DNA from 2 places in the Azospira sp. I09 genome. Region 2 is predicted to be linked to the other one. Evidence: riboswitches for the same ligand, from Rfam matches in the RefSeq annotation. Region 2 holds a riboswitch; the other holds the start of a gene.
The links. Region 2 has a riboswitch for cobalamin ahead of AZSP09_RS13750 (TonB-dependent receptor). Riboswitches for the same ligand answer to the same signal wherever they lie in the genome.
Positions count from the first base shown of each region.

Region 1 (8,262 bases), on a different replicon from region 2:
CGGTTGGCCAGCGCGATCTTGCCATGGATTTCAGGCACGACGCGGTAGCGGTTGTAGATTTCTTGCTGGTCGAGGCCGATGCTTTCGATGCAGTGCTGGTAGGTCCAGGTGTGCAGCGCTTCTTCATAGACCTGCCGGGCCTGGTAGATCTGCAGCTCGGGCGCGCTCATCTTCTCCATCACCGCCAGGCCGATGTTGCGCATGGCCAGGATGTCGGAGGTGGTCAGGTAGGCCAGCACGTTCTCGAAAACGTGGCGTTCGGCCGGGCTGAGCTTGTGGTGGTAGTCGTGCACGTCCTGCGCCATGCTGATTTCGAGCGGCGTCCAGTGGTTGCGGTTGGCCTTGAGGAAGAATTCCCAGGCCCACGGGTATTTGAAGGGTGCGAGCTGGTTGATGTCGGCCTTGCCGTTGACGATGCGTTTGTCGGCGGCGTTGATCGCCGACTGCGCGGCAGCCGGCGGCGGACTGCTGCGGTGCGCATCGGTTTTTGGCAAATTTTCACTGGGTACCTCAGTAGTGGGCTGGGCGGCAGCTGTGGCGGTGAATGCGGTGACTTGAGATGGGGTTTCCCAGTCATCGAAGAGGTATGCGGCAGTCATTGGGATATTCCGGATAAGAGTGTTGGAAAGGGGGCTCAACCGTTGCGTACGGTGACGCCGGGCAGGACGGCTGCGGCGGCGGCAAGCAAGGCGGGCGGCAACGATGCAGGCAGGCCGTCCCGGCGACACGCCTGTAGGACGAACTGCGTGATCTCATGCGCGGCCATTTGCCGGGCCATGCGATGAACGGCGTCGGCGTCGACCAAATCAGCATCGATGGTGCAGCGGATTTCATACGGCGTGCCGGCTTCCAGGAGCAGGGACAACGACCGAGCAGCAGCTTCGCCGGAGCCGCCGCCTGTGATGCGTCGGTAGTCCTCGAAGGGACCTTTGACGTCGAAACCCACCCAGTCGAGGAGTGGCAGCGCCGCCGCCAGGCGTTCCGGGTAGATGCCGGCAGTGTGCAGTCCGGTGGCGAAACCGAGGGTGCGGACCTCGCTGAGGGCCTGTACGAGGCCACGCTGCAGCAGGGGTTCTCCGCCGCTGAAGACGACACCATCAAGGAGACCGCGGCGGGTAGTCAGCCAGGCGCGGACGTCCTGCCAGCCGCGTTCTCCGCTGCCGCAGGAGTGCAGGTGCGCGTTATGGCAGTAGCCGCAACGCCACGGACAGCCTTGGCAGAAGATCACGGCGGCCAGACGGCCGGGGAAATCGATGGTGGTGAATGGCGTCAGGCCGCCCACCACCAGTTCGGCCTCAGCCATGCAGCGTGCGCTCGCCGCCGGGCTCGGCAAAATGGCAGCGTTCCTTGTGTTCGGCCTGCTTGCCGGGGTTGAACTCGGAAACGGGGCGGTGGTAGCCCATGACGCGGGTCCACACCTCGCAGCGCTGGCGTTCGTGGTCCTGCAGGGGCGAAACGGTTGTCTTGTCGGACATGGCATTCTCCTTACGTGGTGGGTGAATCAATGGGCGGTGCGCCGGGCAAGCAGTTCCTCGTCGCACTTCGGGCAGAACTCGTGCTCGCCGGCGAGATAGCCGTGCTTCGGGCAGATCGAGAAGGTCGGCGTCACCGTGATGTAGGGCAGGCGGAAGCGGGAGAGGGCTGTGCGTACCAGTTGTCGGCAAGCGGCCGGGGTAGAAATGCGCTCCCGCATATACAGGTGCAGCACGGTGCCACCTGTGTAGCGGGTCTGCAGTTCGTCCTGCCGCATCAGTGCCTCGAAGGGGTCGTCGGTGAAGCCCACCGGCAGCTGCGAGGAGTTGGTGTAGTACGGCTTCTCGGCGGTGCCGGCCTGAATAATCGCGGGCCAGCGCTTCTTGTCTTCCTTGGCAAAACGGTAGGTAGTGCCTTCGGCCGGCGTCGCTTCCAGGTTGTAGAGATTGCCAGTGGACTCCTGGTAGTCGCGCATTTTGTCGCGCAGGCGGTCGAGGAGGCGCAGGGCCAGGGCATGACCTTCGGGATGGGTGATGTCGGCCCTGCCGCCGGTGAAGTTACGCACCATTTCGTTAATGCCGTTTACACCGATGGTCGAGAAATGGTTGCGCAGGGTGCCGAGGTAACGCTTGGTGTAAGGGAAAAGCCCGGCGTCCATCAGCCCCTGGACGACCTTACGCTTGATCTCCAGGCTGTCGCGGGCCATGTCGGCGAGGCGGTCGACGCGGGCCATCAGCGCCGCCTCGTCGCCGGCATGGAGATGGCCGAGGCGGGCGCAGTTGATGGTCACCACACCGATGGAGCCGGTCTGCTCGGCGGAACCGAAGAGGCCGTTACCGCGCTTCAGCAGTTCGCGCAGGTCGAGCTGCAGGCGGCAGCACATTGAGCGCACGTGGTTCGGCTTCATGTCCGAGTTGAGGAAATTCTGGAAGTAGGGCAGGCCGTACTTGGCGGTCATCGCGAACAACCGCTCGGCGTTCTCCGACTCCCACGGGAAATCCTCGGTGATGTTGTAAGTCGGGATGGGGAAGGTGAAGGCCCGGCCCCGCCGGTCGCCAGCTGTCATCACCTCGATGTAGGCGCGGTTGATCAGGTCCATCTCAGCCTGCAGCTCGCCGTAGGCGAAGGGCATCTCTTGGCCGCCGATAACCGGCACCTGTTCGCGCAGATCCTGCGGGCAAACCCAGTCGAAGGTCAGATTGGTGAAGGGCGTCTGCGTTCCCCAACGGGATGGCACGTTGAGGTTGTAGATGAACTCCTGCATGCCTTGGCGCACCTGCTCGAAGGACAGGCCATCCTTTCTGACGAAGGGCGCCAGATAGGTGTCGAAAGAACTGAAGGCCTGCGCACCGGCCCACTCGTTCTGCAAAGTGCCGAGGAAATTCACCATCTGCCCGAGGGCGCTGGAGAAGTGTTTCGGCGGGTCGGCTTCCGGTTTGCCGGGCACGCCGTTGAAACCCTCGTACAGCACCTGGCGCAGCGACCAGCCGGCACAGTAGCCGGACAGCATGTCGAGGTCGTGGATGTGGATGTCGGCATCACGGTGGGCTTGGCCGATTTCTGGTGGATAGACGTGGGACAGCCAGTAGTTGGCGACGACCTTGCCGGAGACGTTGAGGATCAGCCCGCCCAGCGAATAGCCCTGGTTGGCGTTGGCCCGCACCCGCCAGTCGGCGCGGTCGACGTACTCGTCGATGGCAGCCGCGACATCGACCAAGGTCCGCCGATCCTCGCGCAACCGGCGGTGCTGGTCGCGGTAGGCGACGTAGGCGCGGAAGGTGGCCAGGTGATTGGCATCGACCAATGTCTGCTCGACGATGTCCTGGATCTGCTCGATAGTCGGCGCCGAGCCGCCATGGCGATGGCGCAGCACCTTGAGGACGCGAGCGGCGAGGAGCTCGGCCTCGTCGTCGTCGAACTCGCTGCTGGCGGCTCCGGCGCGCGCCAGAGCCGAGGCAATTCGCCGTGCCTCGAAAGGCACATCGGAACCGTCGCGGCGGACGACGCGGGTCGGCAAGGCCGGCGCGAGCGGACGCAGCGCGGAAGGGAGGGATTCGGTCAGGTTCATTGGCAGGCCTCGCAGTCAGGATTGTCAATGGAGCAGAACTTGGGTTCTTCTTGAACCACCGAATCATCCCGCCCACCGGCCTTCTCGGCCTGGCTGGCACCGAGCGTGCGCAGGTAGTAGGTCGTCTTCAGGCCACGGACCCAGGCGAGCTTGTACAGTTCGTCGAGTTTCTTGCCGGACGGCAGCGCCAGGTAGAGGTTGAGCGACTGGGCCTGGTCAATCCATTTTTGACGGCGGGCAGCGGCCTCGATGAGCCATTTGGGGTCGATTTCAAAAGCTGTCGCGTAGCGCGCCTTCAACTGCTCCGGTACGCGATCGATGCGGGCCAGCGAGCCATCGAAATATTTGAGGTCGGCGACCATCACTTCATCCCACAGGTCGAGCGCTTTGAGATCGCGTACCAGCGCTTCGTTGACCACGGTAAATTCGCCGGACAGGTTCGATTTGACGTAGATGTTCTGATACGTTGGCTCGATGCTGGCCGATACGCCGATGATGTTGGAAATGGTCGCTGTCGGCGCGATAGCCACGCAGTTCGAGTTGCGCATGCCGTACTGCTTGATGCGTTTGCTCAGAGCGTCCCAGTCCAGGCGGCTGTCGGTGTTCAATTCGAGGTAACCGCCGCGCTCTTTCTGCAAGAGCGCAAGGGAATCCAAGGGCAAGATGTCCTGGTCCCACAAGCTGCCGGTGAAGCTCGAGTATCTGCCGCGTTCTTTCGCCAGTTCGGTCGAGGCCCAGTAGGCCTGGTAGCAGACGGCTTCCATGCTGCGGTCAGCGAAGTCGACGGCATCCTGCGAGGCGTAGGGCAAACCTAGGGCATACAGGCAGTCGGCGAAACCCATGATGCCCAGGCCAACCGGGCGGTGGCGCAGGTTGGCGTTGCGCGCCTTGGGCGTAGCGTAGAAGTTGATGTCGACGACGTTGTCCAGCATGCGCATAGCCGTCTGGATGGTCTTCGCCAGCTTGGCCTGGTCAAGTTCGCCATCTTTCAGGTGGGCGAGCAGGTTGACCGAGCCCAGGTTGCAGACGGCCGTTTCCGAATCCGAGGTGTTCAGGGTGATTTCGGTGCACAGGTTGGAGCTATGCACGACACCGACATGCTGCTGCGGGGAGCGCAGATTGCAGGCATCCTTGAAGGTAATCCACGGGTGCCCGGTTTCGAACAGCATGGTCAGCATCTTGCGCCACAGTTGCACCGCCGGAATCTTCTTGTGTAGCTTGAGCTGGCCGGCGGTGGCCTTAGCCTCGTAGGCGACATAGGCCGCTTCGAACTCGCCTCCGAACTTGTCGTGCAGGTCCGGCACATCGACTGGCGAGAACAGGGTCCACTCGGCATTCTCATGCACCCGCTTCATGAAGAGGTCGGGAATCCAGTTGGCGGTGTTCATGTCGTGCGTGCGACGGCGTTCGTCACCAGTGTTCTTCCGGAGATCGAGGAATTCCTCGATGTCGAGGTGCCAGGTTTCCAGGTAGGCGCAGACGGCGCCCTTGCGTTTGCCGCCCTGGTTCACCGCCACCGCCGTGTCGTTCACCACTTTCAGGAAGGGAATGACGCCCTGACTCTGCCCGTTGGTGCCCTTGATGCGGCTACCCAGGGCGCGTACTGGCGTCCAGTCGTTGCCGAGGCCGCCGGCGTATTTCTGTAGCAGCGCATTTTCCTTGATCGACTGATAGATGCCTTCCAGGTCGTCGGCTACCGTGGTCAGGTAGCACGACGAGAGCTGCGAGTGCAGCGTACCGCTGTTGAACAGGGTGGGCGTCGAGCACATGAAATCGAAGCTGGAAATCAGATCGTAGAACTCGATGGCACGGGCTTCTCGATCGATTTCGTTCAAAGCCAGGCCCATGGCGACGCGCATGAAGAAGATTTGCGGTAGCTCGATGCGCTTGCCTTCGATGTGCAGAAAATAGCGGTCATACAGCGTCTGCAAGCCGAGATAGCCGAACAGCTTATCTCGTTCGGGCTTCAGGGCCGCCGCCAAGCGCTCCAAGTCATAGCTCTTCAGGCGCGGGTCGAGCAGTTCGGCGCCGATCCCTTTCTGGATGAAGGTCGGCAGGTATTCTGCATAGGTTTGCTGTAGGGCCTCGGGTGCCACTGGGTGGCCGAAGATTTCGGTGACCAGGCTGGCCAGCAGCAAGCGAGCAGTGGCGAAATCGTAGCCCGGTTCGCGTTCAATCAGCGTGCGCGCTGAGAGAATCAGCGCCTGTTGCACATCGGCCATGCTCACGCCGTCGTAGAGGTTCTTCAGGGCGTGGTCGAGAATCAGTTGCGCGGAAATCTCGCCGGAGATGCCAGCACAAGCGGCTTCGCAGATTTTGAGCAAGGCTGCGGTGTCGAGTGGGCGGCGTTCGCCATGAATCATGACGTGCAGCGTTATTCCGTGCGCCTCAGCGAGTTGTGAGGACTGCTCTGCCCGCTCGGTCGCCCGCCGTTCCCGGTAAAGCACATAGGCGCGAGCCACGTCGTGTTCGCCGGAACGCATCAGCGCCAGTTCGACCTGATCCTGGATGTCCTCGATATGCACGGAGCCGCCGTCGGGTAGGCGACGGGTGAGAGAGCGGAGCACCGTATCGGTAAGTTGGGTCACCACTTCGCGCACCCGAGACGACACTGCGCTTTGGCTGCCTTCAACTGCCAGGAAGGCCTTAGTGAGGGCGACGGTAATTTTTTCCGGGTCGAAGGGAACGACGGCGCCGTTGCGGCGAATGACTTGCAGGGCTGCAATGGAAAAATCGAATTTGTCTCGGTCCATGGTTACGTCCTTAGGAGGGGAATTGCTAGAAAGAGGTTGAAGATTCCGGGGGTAAGGGAATTGGGTGGCCATCGTCATCGACGGCAACGAAGACGAAGTCGGTGCGGGTGCATAGGCGCTGCTCACCGGCCTGCGGGCATTCGGCGGTCATGGCGGTGGAAACCGTCAGCGAGGTCCGTCCGATCGCCGTGACGCGGGCCGTGGTTTCGACGATGTCCCCGACGCGCGCTGGCGCCACAAAATCGAGCGTCTTGCTCGACGCCATCACGACGGACTGCCGTGCCCGGCGGCTAGCGGCCACAAGTGCGGCCTTGCCCAGCCAGTCCAACGCGAAACCGCCGTGCAGAATGCCGCGATGATCGGTTTGTCCTGGAAACACGATTTCGACGACGCGAACAACACGAGGATCATCATCGGACTGAAGTAGCCGCACCGGCTCGGCAACCGCATCGCCTTCCTGCCCGACCATCACGAAACGACCGGATAGGCAGGAGGTGCGTTTCCCCGTCAGCATGTCTTCGGCCACCAGTTCGGCCTCGATCTCCACAGACCGGCGTCCGGCTTTAACGATTTTTCCGTCAACCTCGGCCAAGTGCCCGACGGGCACAGGTGCGCGAAAATCTGTTTCTGAGAGTGCCGCCGTCACCACTGTTCGTCGGAGAAAGCGGCTGGCCATGACAAAGGCAAACTTGTCCATCATGGCCAGCGCAGCCCCGCCAAAAAGCGTACCGTGGTGGTTCGCCTGGCCAGGAAAAACAACGTCAACGAGCCTGAACAGGCCGGAGAGTTGGGAAACGTCGTCTGCTACAGGAAGGGGGGTTTCGCTTGCCAACTGCCATCTCCGCTGTGACGAGCGGGGATGGCATACCCTGGCCCTAGAGCCAAGACAGCAGCGACAGTTTGCGGAACACGCATGTTCAACCTCACGTCAGGGACACCCCGCCCCAATTGAAAAAAAGACATATCGGGGCAGGTCTCCTGACTCTCGGGTCATCGCGCTTCTCCAGCCTTCCCGGAAAACCCAGTGGCATCGTTTGGCGAAGCGCTCGCCGATTACAGTTGCGGGGGCAGTCCCGGGTTTCCAGCCATCGGCCGGGCACCGGGTTCCCTTTTTAATCCCTCGTAGGGGAACCTTCGATGCTTGAAAGTCTAGTTTTTGGGGAATGCTCTGTCAAGGGGTATCTACTATATCTAGTCAACAAAAATTAGATTGGCACTACATATAGTATGTTGTGAACTTTGGCTTTAAGTGACTCCAAGCATGACCACGTACTCCTTCGCTCATTAACAGGAGCAGTGGGAGTTGGCGGCGGCAGGCTGTAATAATGTATAATTGATCCGTTTCAGGTGCTGCGGCCAACGTTCGTTGGTCGCGGTTAAACGGGAAAGCGGTGCGTCTCCTTGCGAGACTAACCCGCTGCTGCCCCCGCAACGGTAAGCGAGTGCGGGCGCGCCACAATGCCACTGGGTTCATCCTGGGAAGGCGGCGCGTCAAGACTTGCGAGCCCGGAGACCGGCCTGCGACAACAAGCGAAAGTGCTACGGGGAGGTGGCACCGGCTGTTGTTGTGGCCTGTTATTTCCCCTCGCACTGTTTATTCATATACGCCGGCATGCGGGGACGCCTGTCGGAGAGGGGAAAACAATGCATACCCGCCTAAAGCCTCTGGCAGCGTTGCTGCCGCTATTGTTTGTTGGTGATCTTTACGCTCAGCAGGCACTTGATCCAGTTGTTGTCACTGCCACCCGTCAGGAAACCCGTGTTTCCGAAGTTCTGGCAAACGTAACTGTCATCGACCGCGAAGAGATTGAGCGTAATGCGGCAAGTACGGTGATTGACCTGCTGTCCCGCCAGTCCGGTATCCAGGTTGCTACCAGCGGCGGACCTGGTACCACTGCCAGTCTCTATATGCGGGGGGCCCGTCCTGACCAAACCAAGATTCTGGTCGATGGTCTGCCCATCAACTCG
Region 1 covers NZ_AP021845.1:51,806-60,067, reverse strand. Annotated here, with positions in the region: gene AZSP09_RS17935 (ribonucleotide-diphosphate reductase subunit beta) at 1-599, opposite strand, end outside; gene AZSP09_RS17930 (anaerobic ribonucleoside-triphosphate reductase activating protein) at 635-1,303, opposite strand; gene nrdD (anaerobic ribonucleoside-triphosphate reductase) at 1,296-1,475, opposite strand; gene AZSP09_RS17920 (ribonucleoside triphosphate reductase) at 1,502-3,541, opposite strand; gene AZSP09_RS17915 (ribonucleoside-diphosphate reductase subunit alpha) at 3,538-6,294, opposite strand; gene AZSP09_RS17910 (acyl-CoA thioesterase) at 6,320-7,126, opposite strand; cobalamin riboswitch at 7,246-7,446, opposite strand; cobalamin riboswitch at 7,623-7,830, shown strand; gene AZSP09_RS17905 (TonB-dependent receptor domain-containing protein) at 7,939-8,262, shown strand, end outside.
Region 1: linked by a shared signal. The riboswitch ahead of AZSP09_RS17910 (acyl-CoA thioesterase) and the one ahead of AZSP09_RS13750 (TonB-dependent receptor) in region 2 are both predicted to bind cobalamin.

Region 2 (8,262 bases):
TTGCGCAGCAGCACCTGCATCAGGCAGCCGGCCACCGCCAGCAGCCCGCCGCAGGCAAAGGCGGCCAGGGCCCGGGGCAGGCGCAGGTTATGCACCACCGCGTAGCCCGGCGCCTCGGCGTCCCCGAGCAGCCCCTGCAGGACGACGCCGGGGGGAATGCTGATGCTGCCCACCGCCAGGGCCACGACCAGGCTCACCCCGGCCAGCAGCACCAGCAGGGCAATGACGATCAGGGCACGACGGCGGGAGGGCATGGTTGGTCTTTAGAAAGTGGCCTTGAAACCGACCAGTGCGCTGCGAGAGAAGTTGATCGGATAGATGCCGTTGTCTCTGGTCCAGATGCCGTTCTTGTGGTCGAAGAGATTCTGGACCGTGGCGAACAGTTCCCAGCCTTGCAGGCGGTAGCGGTAAGTGAGGTTGGTCAGATTGTAAGCAGCCTGGCGCTGACTGCGGTTATTGGCGAAATCCCCGATGGCGTAGCTGTCACTGCGCCAGTTCTGGCTTAGGGTCAGTTCCGAGCGCTGGGTGAAGGCATAGGTTCCGGATAGGGCGAGGTTGTGATGGGGGACACCGGGAAGTTCCTTGCCATCGAAGGCGCCATTGCCCTGGCTTTCTCTATCGATGATTGAGCGGGTATAGGCGTAGTTGGCGTTCAGCGACAATTGAGGCGTGGCTTGCCAGAACTGCTGGACTTCCAGGCCGTACTTGTGGGATTTGTCGATGTTGGTGTTGAAGCTGGTCAGCCAGTTTCCGGTGTTGTAGTAATAAATTTCGTTGTCCAGATTGCTTCGGAAAACAGCAAGCTTGAAGCGGTTTCCCGGTGCCATTCGATTGAGCCCCAGCGTCAAGGTTTTCGCTTTGGCCGGGTTTATGAAGGCGTTGAAGGTGCCCCCAACGAAGAATCTGTCAACATCCGGCGCCTGAAAGGCTTGGTTAAGGTTGGCGAAAACGGAATAGCGGCTATCTAGCCGCTGGTTGATGCCCAGATCCCAGGCATCCAGGTCCCGCTCTCGGGACAATTGAGCGCCGCCAGCGGGTAGATGCTCATAGCGAACGCTTTCTCTGCGCGTCCCTGCTGACAGAGTGGTGTCGCCGAGGCGATAGACGCCCTGAACATAGTAGGCACGGCTGTTTTTCTTGGTTTGATCAAATGCCTGGATACGATTGCCGTCCGTACTCTGGAAGCCTGCTGTAAGGTCAAAGGTGTCGCCGGTGTGGACCACGGCCAGATCGTTGCCTTCGATGTCGTAGTCTGCCTTGAAGGTGCCGACGAACTCTGAGTGCTTGTCTTCCCGGCGATGAGCGTAGGTGAGTTTGGTGCTGTCGTTCAGGCTCCACTCGCCGCCCAGGCGCCATTGGTCGGTAGTGAATTGCTGATGTGTATATCTGGTGGCACCGGCTTGTGAAGGGTCTGCATCAAACTGGGCTTGGGATAGTGCGTTGGGGTAGCGAGTGTCGATGTAGGTACTGGAGACATCGACGTTCAGCCATAGATCACGCAGAGGACGTACCTTCAGCGCAGCTCGTTCATTGCGCATTTCGGAGGAATCCTTATGGCCGCTGATATCCGCCTGACTATATCCGCCATGCTTGCTGTGGTCGGCGCTGGCGGAAATGCTGTAGTTCTCGCCTTGCGTGCCAGCAGCAGTGTTCAGCCCTAGCGCGCCGTCGGTACCGGTATAGGCGCCGATAGAGATACCTGAATAGGGGCGGGTATGAATCTGGATCGTACCTGCCATGGCGCCATCCCCGTTGAGAACGGAACCGCTCCCTTTGGTGATTTCAATACGGTCGATGGCGGATAAGGGAATGGCGCCCAGCAGTTGGGGCACCATGTCGATATTGTTCAGGCGCTGTCCGTCGAGGCTGACGGCAATATTCTGGTAGCCGTTCTCGCTGCCGTAGCCGCGCATGTCGAGCATGGGGGTAAAACGGTTGCCAAAGCTGGGGGCAACATTTACCGAGCTATGCTGGGCTAGGTAGTCGAAAAGGGTTTGGGCCCCGGAGCGGTCAATCATCGGCCGGGTGTGTATTTCGGCAGCGTAGGCGGCGTCTGCCTCAGCATAAGCAACGCGGGTTGCTGTTACCTTAATGGTTTCCAGTTCCGTGCTTTGGGCGTGGGTGTGGGCGGTGAACAGCAGGCCGAGGGAGGCTGCAGAAAGGGAAATGCATGGTTTCATGAGGTGAGACTCCTCGTATCCGGCGAGCGTCCCCGCAATGCCGGAAGGTGGCGAAGGAAGTGAGCTGATGGTGGTCGGGCCGATCCGGCTCACTCGGTATTCCGTTCAGGCCGGTATCCGGGCTCGGAAGTCTTGATCCATCGCCTTCCCGGGGGTGACCCAGTGGCATCGTGATGGACCCGCACTTCCTTACCGTTGCGGGGGCAGCACAGGCATTGCGCCGCTGCTGGCGGCGCGCACCTGTTTCCCGTTTAACCGCGGAGGAGGACTCCTCCCGCGGCACCTGACGCGGAGCGTTGTCCCTGGTGGAACAACGGGGGCGGATGGTACTCCATACCTGCCTGTATGGCGAGGCCGGCGCCTGGGCGCTTCGGCATAAAACACATTCAAAATATGGTCTTAGTCCTTGACCTTGCGTGTTTTTGGCCTCTATAGTTCGCGCCTATGACTAAGCAATTGGATGCCCTCGAGGGCAAGGTGGCGCAGGTGGTCAACCTCTGCCACAGCCTGCGGGCCGAGAACCAGGAACTGCGCGCCCGACTGGCCAGCGCGGAAGACGAGCGCCTGCGTCTGGTCGAGCGCATGGAGGCGGCCCGTGTCCGCCTCGAGGCGCTGGCCGAGCAGTTGCCGGAGGAGGGCAAGGCATGAGCGGCAATTTCATCGACGTGGCCATCCTCGGCCGCGAATACCGGGTGGCCTGTCCGCCCGGCGAACAGGAAGCGCTGCTGGCTGCCGTCGCCTATGTGGACCGCAAGATGCAGGACATCGCAGCCAAGAGTAAGACTGCTGCCGCCGAGCGCGTGGCGGTCATGGCGGCCCTGAATATCGCCCACGAACTGCTTTCCGCCGGGAAGGCGGAGAGCCCCGCAGAAAATCCTGAAACCCCCGTTGACGGCTCTGACTTTCAGCGTAGAATCGGAGCCATGGAAACACAGTTGGACGCGGCCCTCCAAGGCCAGGAACCCTTGTTCTGAAGCCTTCTTGGCCGCACCAGAAAAAGTTTCCGCCGATTGTCCCCTGCGGTGTTCGTCAAGGCCATATATTCCTTGAACCAATGCTAATTGGCATCGGCCGCGAACCACTCATCCGCTGTTGTGAGCGCCCTTCGTCGGGTGCACCTGATGCGGACGGCAAGCGACCACTCTGAACTCAGGTTCAGGATGCCGGCCTAACGGCACAGGCGGGGGCCTAATACAGCAGCGCGGTGCGAGCAATCCACCGCGCTGTTTCCTTTTGTGGCCCCTCTTTTCCCCTGTTCGCCCATGGCTTACTGGCTGATGAAATCCGAGCCGGACGAAGTGTCCATCGACGACCTGGCCCGTCTCGGCCGGGTGCCCTGGTTCGGCGTGCGCAACTACCAGGCCCGCAATTTCATGCGCGATGCCATGAAGCTGGGCGACGGCGTGCTCTTCTACCATTCCGGCTGTGCCGTGCCGGGCATCGCCGGCCTGGGTCAGGTGGCGTCCGCCGCCTACGCCGATGCCACCCAGTTCGATCCGGCCAGTCCCTATTTCGATGCCAAATCCTCGCCCGGGCAGCCCCGCTGGCTCAACGTGGATGTGGCCTTCGTCGCCCGCGGGCGCTTCGTGGCCCTGACCGAGCTGCGGTGCCATCCGGCCCTGGCGGCCATGGGAGTGCTGCAAAAGGGCAGCCGCCTGTCCATCACCCCGGTGACGGCGGAAGAGTGGCAATTCATTACCCGCAAGTTGATGGAGCTGAACGATGTTTTTTGATTTCTGGTGGCTGGCCTATGTGAGTCTGGGCCTCTTCGCCGGTTTCATGGCCGGCCTCCTGGGCATCGGCGGCGGCGCCGTGATGGTGCCCCTGCTGGTCATGATCTTCGCCGGCCAGCAGTTCCCGCCGGAGCAGATGCTGCATCTGGCCCTCGGCACCTCCATGGCTACCATCATCTTCACCGCCATTTCCAGCCTGCGCACCCACCACCAGCATGGCGCCGTGATGTGGGACACGCTGCGCTCTTTCACTCCGGGGGTGCTGGTGGGGACCGTGCTGGGCACCCAGCTCGCCGCCCGCATTTCCACCCAGGGCCTGGCCCTGTTCTTTGCCTGCTTCATTTCCTGCGTGGCGTTGCAGATGGCGTTGAACTTCAAGCCGAAGCCCCACCGGGAACTGCCCGGCCCGGCCGGCCTGGGGCTGGCGGGCGGGGTCATCGGCGCCCTCTCTTCCCTGGTGGCCATCGGCGGCGGCTCCCTGACGGTTCCTTATCTGGCCTGGTGTAACGTGCCGGTGCGCAACGCCATCGGCACTTCGGCGGCCCTCGGCCTGCCCATCGCCTTCTTCGGCACCCTGGGCTACATCTGGAACGGCTGGGGCGAGGCCGGCCTGCCGGCCTGGAGCGTTGGTTACGTCTATCTGCCGGCCCTGCTGTGGGTGATGGCGGGCAGCGTGGTGGCGGCCCCGGTGGGGGCGCGTCTGGCCCATCGCCTGCCGGTGGCGACCCTGAAGCGGATTTTCGCCGGCGTGCTGGTGCTGCTGGCAGCCAAGATGTTGCATGGCGTCATGTAGATGGCGGCTTGCCGACCTTGATGCATATGGAAAGGGCCTGCGGGCCCTTTTTTGTTTTTGCGCCGCGACATACGGGCGGGTATGGAAATTTGCGTAACTGTTATATCATTGCGTAATCCATGTCCGTTCCCGGACGCAATACGGGTTTCCCACATTGGGGAAAACCCGCCGGGAGGGCTGGGTAGAGGGGGAGTCGGTCTTTTTCTGCCGACCTAAACAAATACTCAAACTGAGGAGAACACTCGTGAGCAGCGCTGCCTACGAACGGATTCGCAACAATCCGAAGTTCGACAAGCTGGTTGCCACCCGCAGCCGCTTCGCCTGGACCCTGTCTGCCGTGGTCCTGATCCTGTACTACGGCTTCATGGCCGTGGTCGCCTTCAATCCCACCCTGCTGGCCTCGCCCCTGGGCGAAGGCCGTATCGCCACCATCGGCTGGCCCATCGCCGCCCTGATGATGCTGCTGTTCTGGGTCATGACCGGCCTCTACGTGCATCGCGCCAACGGCAAGTTCGACGAAATCAACGCCGAACTGATCAAGGAAGCCACCAAGGAGGCCCAATAATGCGTAACCTGTCCCGCTTCCTGCCCCTGTTGGGCCTGCTGCTGGCCGCCGGTGCCGCCTATGCCGGTCCCGGTACCGTCGGCGAGGCTGAAAAGCAGCCCCTGAACGTGGCCGCCATCGCCATGTTCGTGGCCTTCGTGCTGTCCACCCTGGGCATCACCTACTGGGCCGCCAACCGCACCAAGTCCACCGCCGACTTCTACACTGCCGGCGGCGGCATCACCGGTTTCCAGAACGGCCTGGCCATTGCCGGCGACTACATGTCCGCCGCCACCCTGCTGGGTCTGACCTCCATGGTGTTCGCCAAGGGCTATGACGGTTTCGTCTACATCGTCGGCTTCTTCGTCGGCTGGCCCATCATTCTGTTCCTGATGGCCGAGCGCCTGCGTAACCTGGGCCGCTTCACCTTTGCCGACATCACCTCCTACCGTCTCGACCAGAGCAAGGTGCGGACGGTGGCTGCCATCTCTTCCCTGACCGTGGTGCTGTTCTACCTGATCACCCAGATGGTCGGCGCCGGCCAGCTGATCAAGCTGCTCTTCGGCCTGGACTATGAGGTGGCCGTGGTCGTGGTGGGCGTGCTGATGATGGTCTATGTGACCTTCGGCGGCATGATTGCCACCACCTGGGTGCAGATCATCAAGGCCTGTCTGCTGCTTGGCGGCGGCACCCTGATGATGCTGCTGGCCATGTCTCACTTCGGTTTCGATTTCGAAACCCTGGTCACCAAGGCCACCGAAGTGCACAAGGACGGCACCAAGATCATGGGTCCGGGTTCCCTGCTGGCCGATCCGGTCAATGCCGTGTCCCTGTCCCTGGGCCTGATGTTCGGTACCGCCGGCCTGCCCCACATCCTGATGCGCTTCTTCACCGTGCCGGATGCCAAGCAGGCCCGCAAGTCCGTGTTCGTGGCCACCGGCTTCATCGGCTTCTTCTTCCTGGTGGTGGTGCTGCTGGGTATGTCCGCCATCGTTCTGGTCGGCACCAACCCCGAGTTCTTCGAAGGCGGCAACGTCGGCGGCAAGATGATCGGTGGCGGCAACATGGTGGCCATGCACCTGGCCAAGTTCGTCGGCGGTAACATCTTCCTCGGCTTCCTTTCCGCCGTGGCCTTCGCCACCATCCTGGCCGTGGTTTCCGGCCTGGCTCTGGCCGGCGCTTCCGCCATCTCCCACGACATCTACGCCAATGTGATCTGCAAGGGCAAGCCCAAGGGCGGTTCCGAACTGAAGGTGTCCAAGATCGCCTCCATCTTCATCGGTCTGGCTGCCATCGGCCTGGGCATCATGTTCGAAAAGCAGAACCTGGCTTTCATGGTCGGCCTGGCTTTCGGCATCGCTGCTTCTGCCAACTTCCCGGTGCTGATCCTCTCCATGTACTGGAAGGGCCTGACCACCAAGGGCGCCATTGCCGGCACCATCTGCGGCCTGACTGCCGCCGTGGTCTTCGTGGTGCTGTCCAAGGCCGTGTGGGTGACCGTGCTGGGCAAGGCCCAGGCCATCTTCCCCTACGACCAGCCGGCCCTGTTCTCCATGCCCCTGGCTTTCCTCATCGCCTTCGTGGTCTCCAAGCTGGATACCAGCGCCCAGGCCAAGCGCGAGATCGAAGCCTTCGACGACCAGTACGTGCGTGCCCAGACCGGTCTGGGTGCCGCCGGCGCCAGCAACCACTAAGCGCCAGCTGCAGCGTCAGCGTCATAAAAAAGCCCCGGGAGTTTCCCGGGGCTTTTTCTTTGTGCCGTTGCCGGCGGCCAGCGCAGTTTGTTGATCAACAGCCCTTGAAGGCGGGCTTGCGCTTGGCCAGGAAGGCGTCCAGGCCTTCCTTGTAGTCGGCGGTGTCGAGGAAGGCGAAGGAGGCGGCCTTTTCTTCCTGGGTCAGGGGCATGCCGGAAGCCAGGCGGCGCATCCACTGCTTGTGCCAACGGGCCACCAGGGGCGCGCCGGCGGCGATGCGGCGGGCGGTGGCGGTGACTTCGTCCTCCAGCTGGGCATCGGCCACCACCCGCGTCAGCAGGCCCTTGGCGTAGGCCTCGGCGGCAGAGAGGATGCGCCCTTCCAGCAGGATCTCGGACATCACGGCGGGGCCGGCCAGGGCCAGCAGGCCGGACATCTCACCCGGATACATGGAGAAGCCCAGCTTGTTGATGGGGGCGCCGAACTTGGCTCCTTCGCCGGCGATGCGCAGGTCGCAGTTGCCGGCGATTTCCAGGCCGCCGCCGATGCAGGCGCCCCGGATCAGGGCCACGGTGGGGTGGGGGCAGTCGCGCACCGCATCCAGGGCGGCACCCACCTTGTCGTGGTAGTGCAGGGCCTGATCCAGGTTGGCCCGCTTGACCAGGAATTCCTCGATGTCGCCACCGGCGGCGAAAGCTACGCCAGCCCCGGTGAGAACGACGCAGCGCAGACTGGAGTCGGCCGAGAGTTCGGCCATGGCGGCGGCCAGGTCGCACCACATGGCGTAGTTAACGGCGTTGAGCTTCTCCGGGTTGGAGAGGGTGACGGTGGCGATGTCGCCGTCACGGGAGACGAGAATGCGTCCGGACATGGCGGTTCTTTCAAGGCGGGGTGGAAAAAAACAGGGGCTGCACAGGCAGCCCCGGGGTGTGCGGCGGGTGCGGTTCAGCGGCTGGTGGCCTTGGCCATGGCTTCGCTGCCGGCGATGAGGTGGCTCTTCATGACCTTCTCGGCCAGGTCCGGGTCCTTGGCGGTGATGGCGGCCAGCAGTTCCCGGTGTTCTTCCATGGACTTCTTCAGGCGGCCGTCCACGGACAGGGACTGGTAGCGGGTCAGCTTGAGGACCTTGCGCAAATCCTGGATCACCTGCAGCAGCCAGCGGTTGCCGGCGATTTCCCAGAGGGTCAGGTGGAAATTCTGGTTGGCCTCGAAGTAGGCCGGAATGTTGCCGGTGGCGGCCGCCTTTTCCAGGATGTCCTGGATCGCCTGCAGGCGGGCCACGTCGGCCGGGGTGGCCTTCTGGGTGGCCTCGAAGGCG
Region 2 covers NZ_AP021844.1:2,939,918-2,948,179, forward strand. Annotated here, with positions in the region: gene AZSP09_RS13745 (FecCD family ABC transporter permease) at 1-254, opposite strand, end outside; gene AZSP09_RS13750 (TonB-dependent receptor) at 264-2,273, opposite strand; cobalamin riboswitch at 2,272-2,482, opposite strand; gene AZSP09_RS13755 (hypothetical protein) at 2,625-2,828, shown strand; gene AZSP09_RS13760 (cell division protein ZapA) at 2,825-3,154, shown strand; RNA gene ssrS (6S RNA) at 3,192-3,371, shown strand; gene AZSP09_RS13770 (EVE domain-containing protein) at 3,458-3,913, shown strand; gene AZSP09_RS13775 (sulfite exporter TauE/SafE family protein) at 3,903-4,706, shown strand; gene AZSP09_RS13780 (DUF485 domain-containing protein) at 4,951-5,271, shown strand; gene AZSP09_RS13785 (cation acetate symporter) at 5,271-6,944, shown strand; gene AZSP09_RS13790 (enoyl-CoA hydratase/isomerase family protein) at 7,039-7,815, opposite strand; gene AZSP09_RS13795 (GntR family transcriptional regulator) at 7,890-8,262, opposite strand, start outside.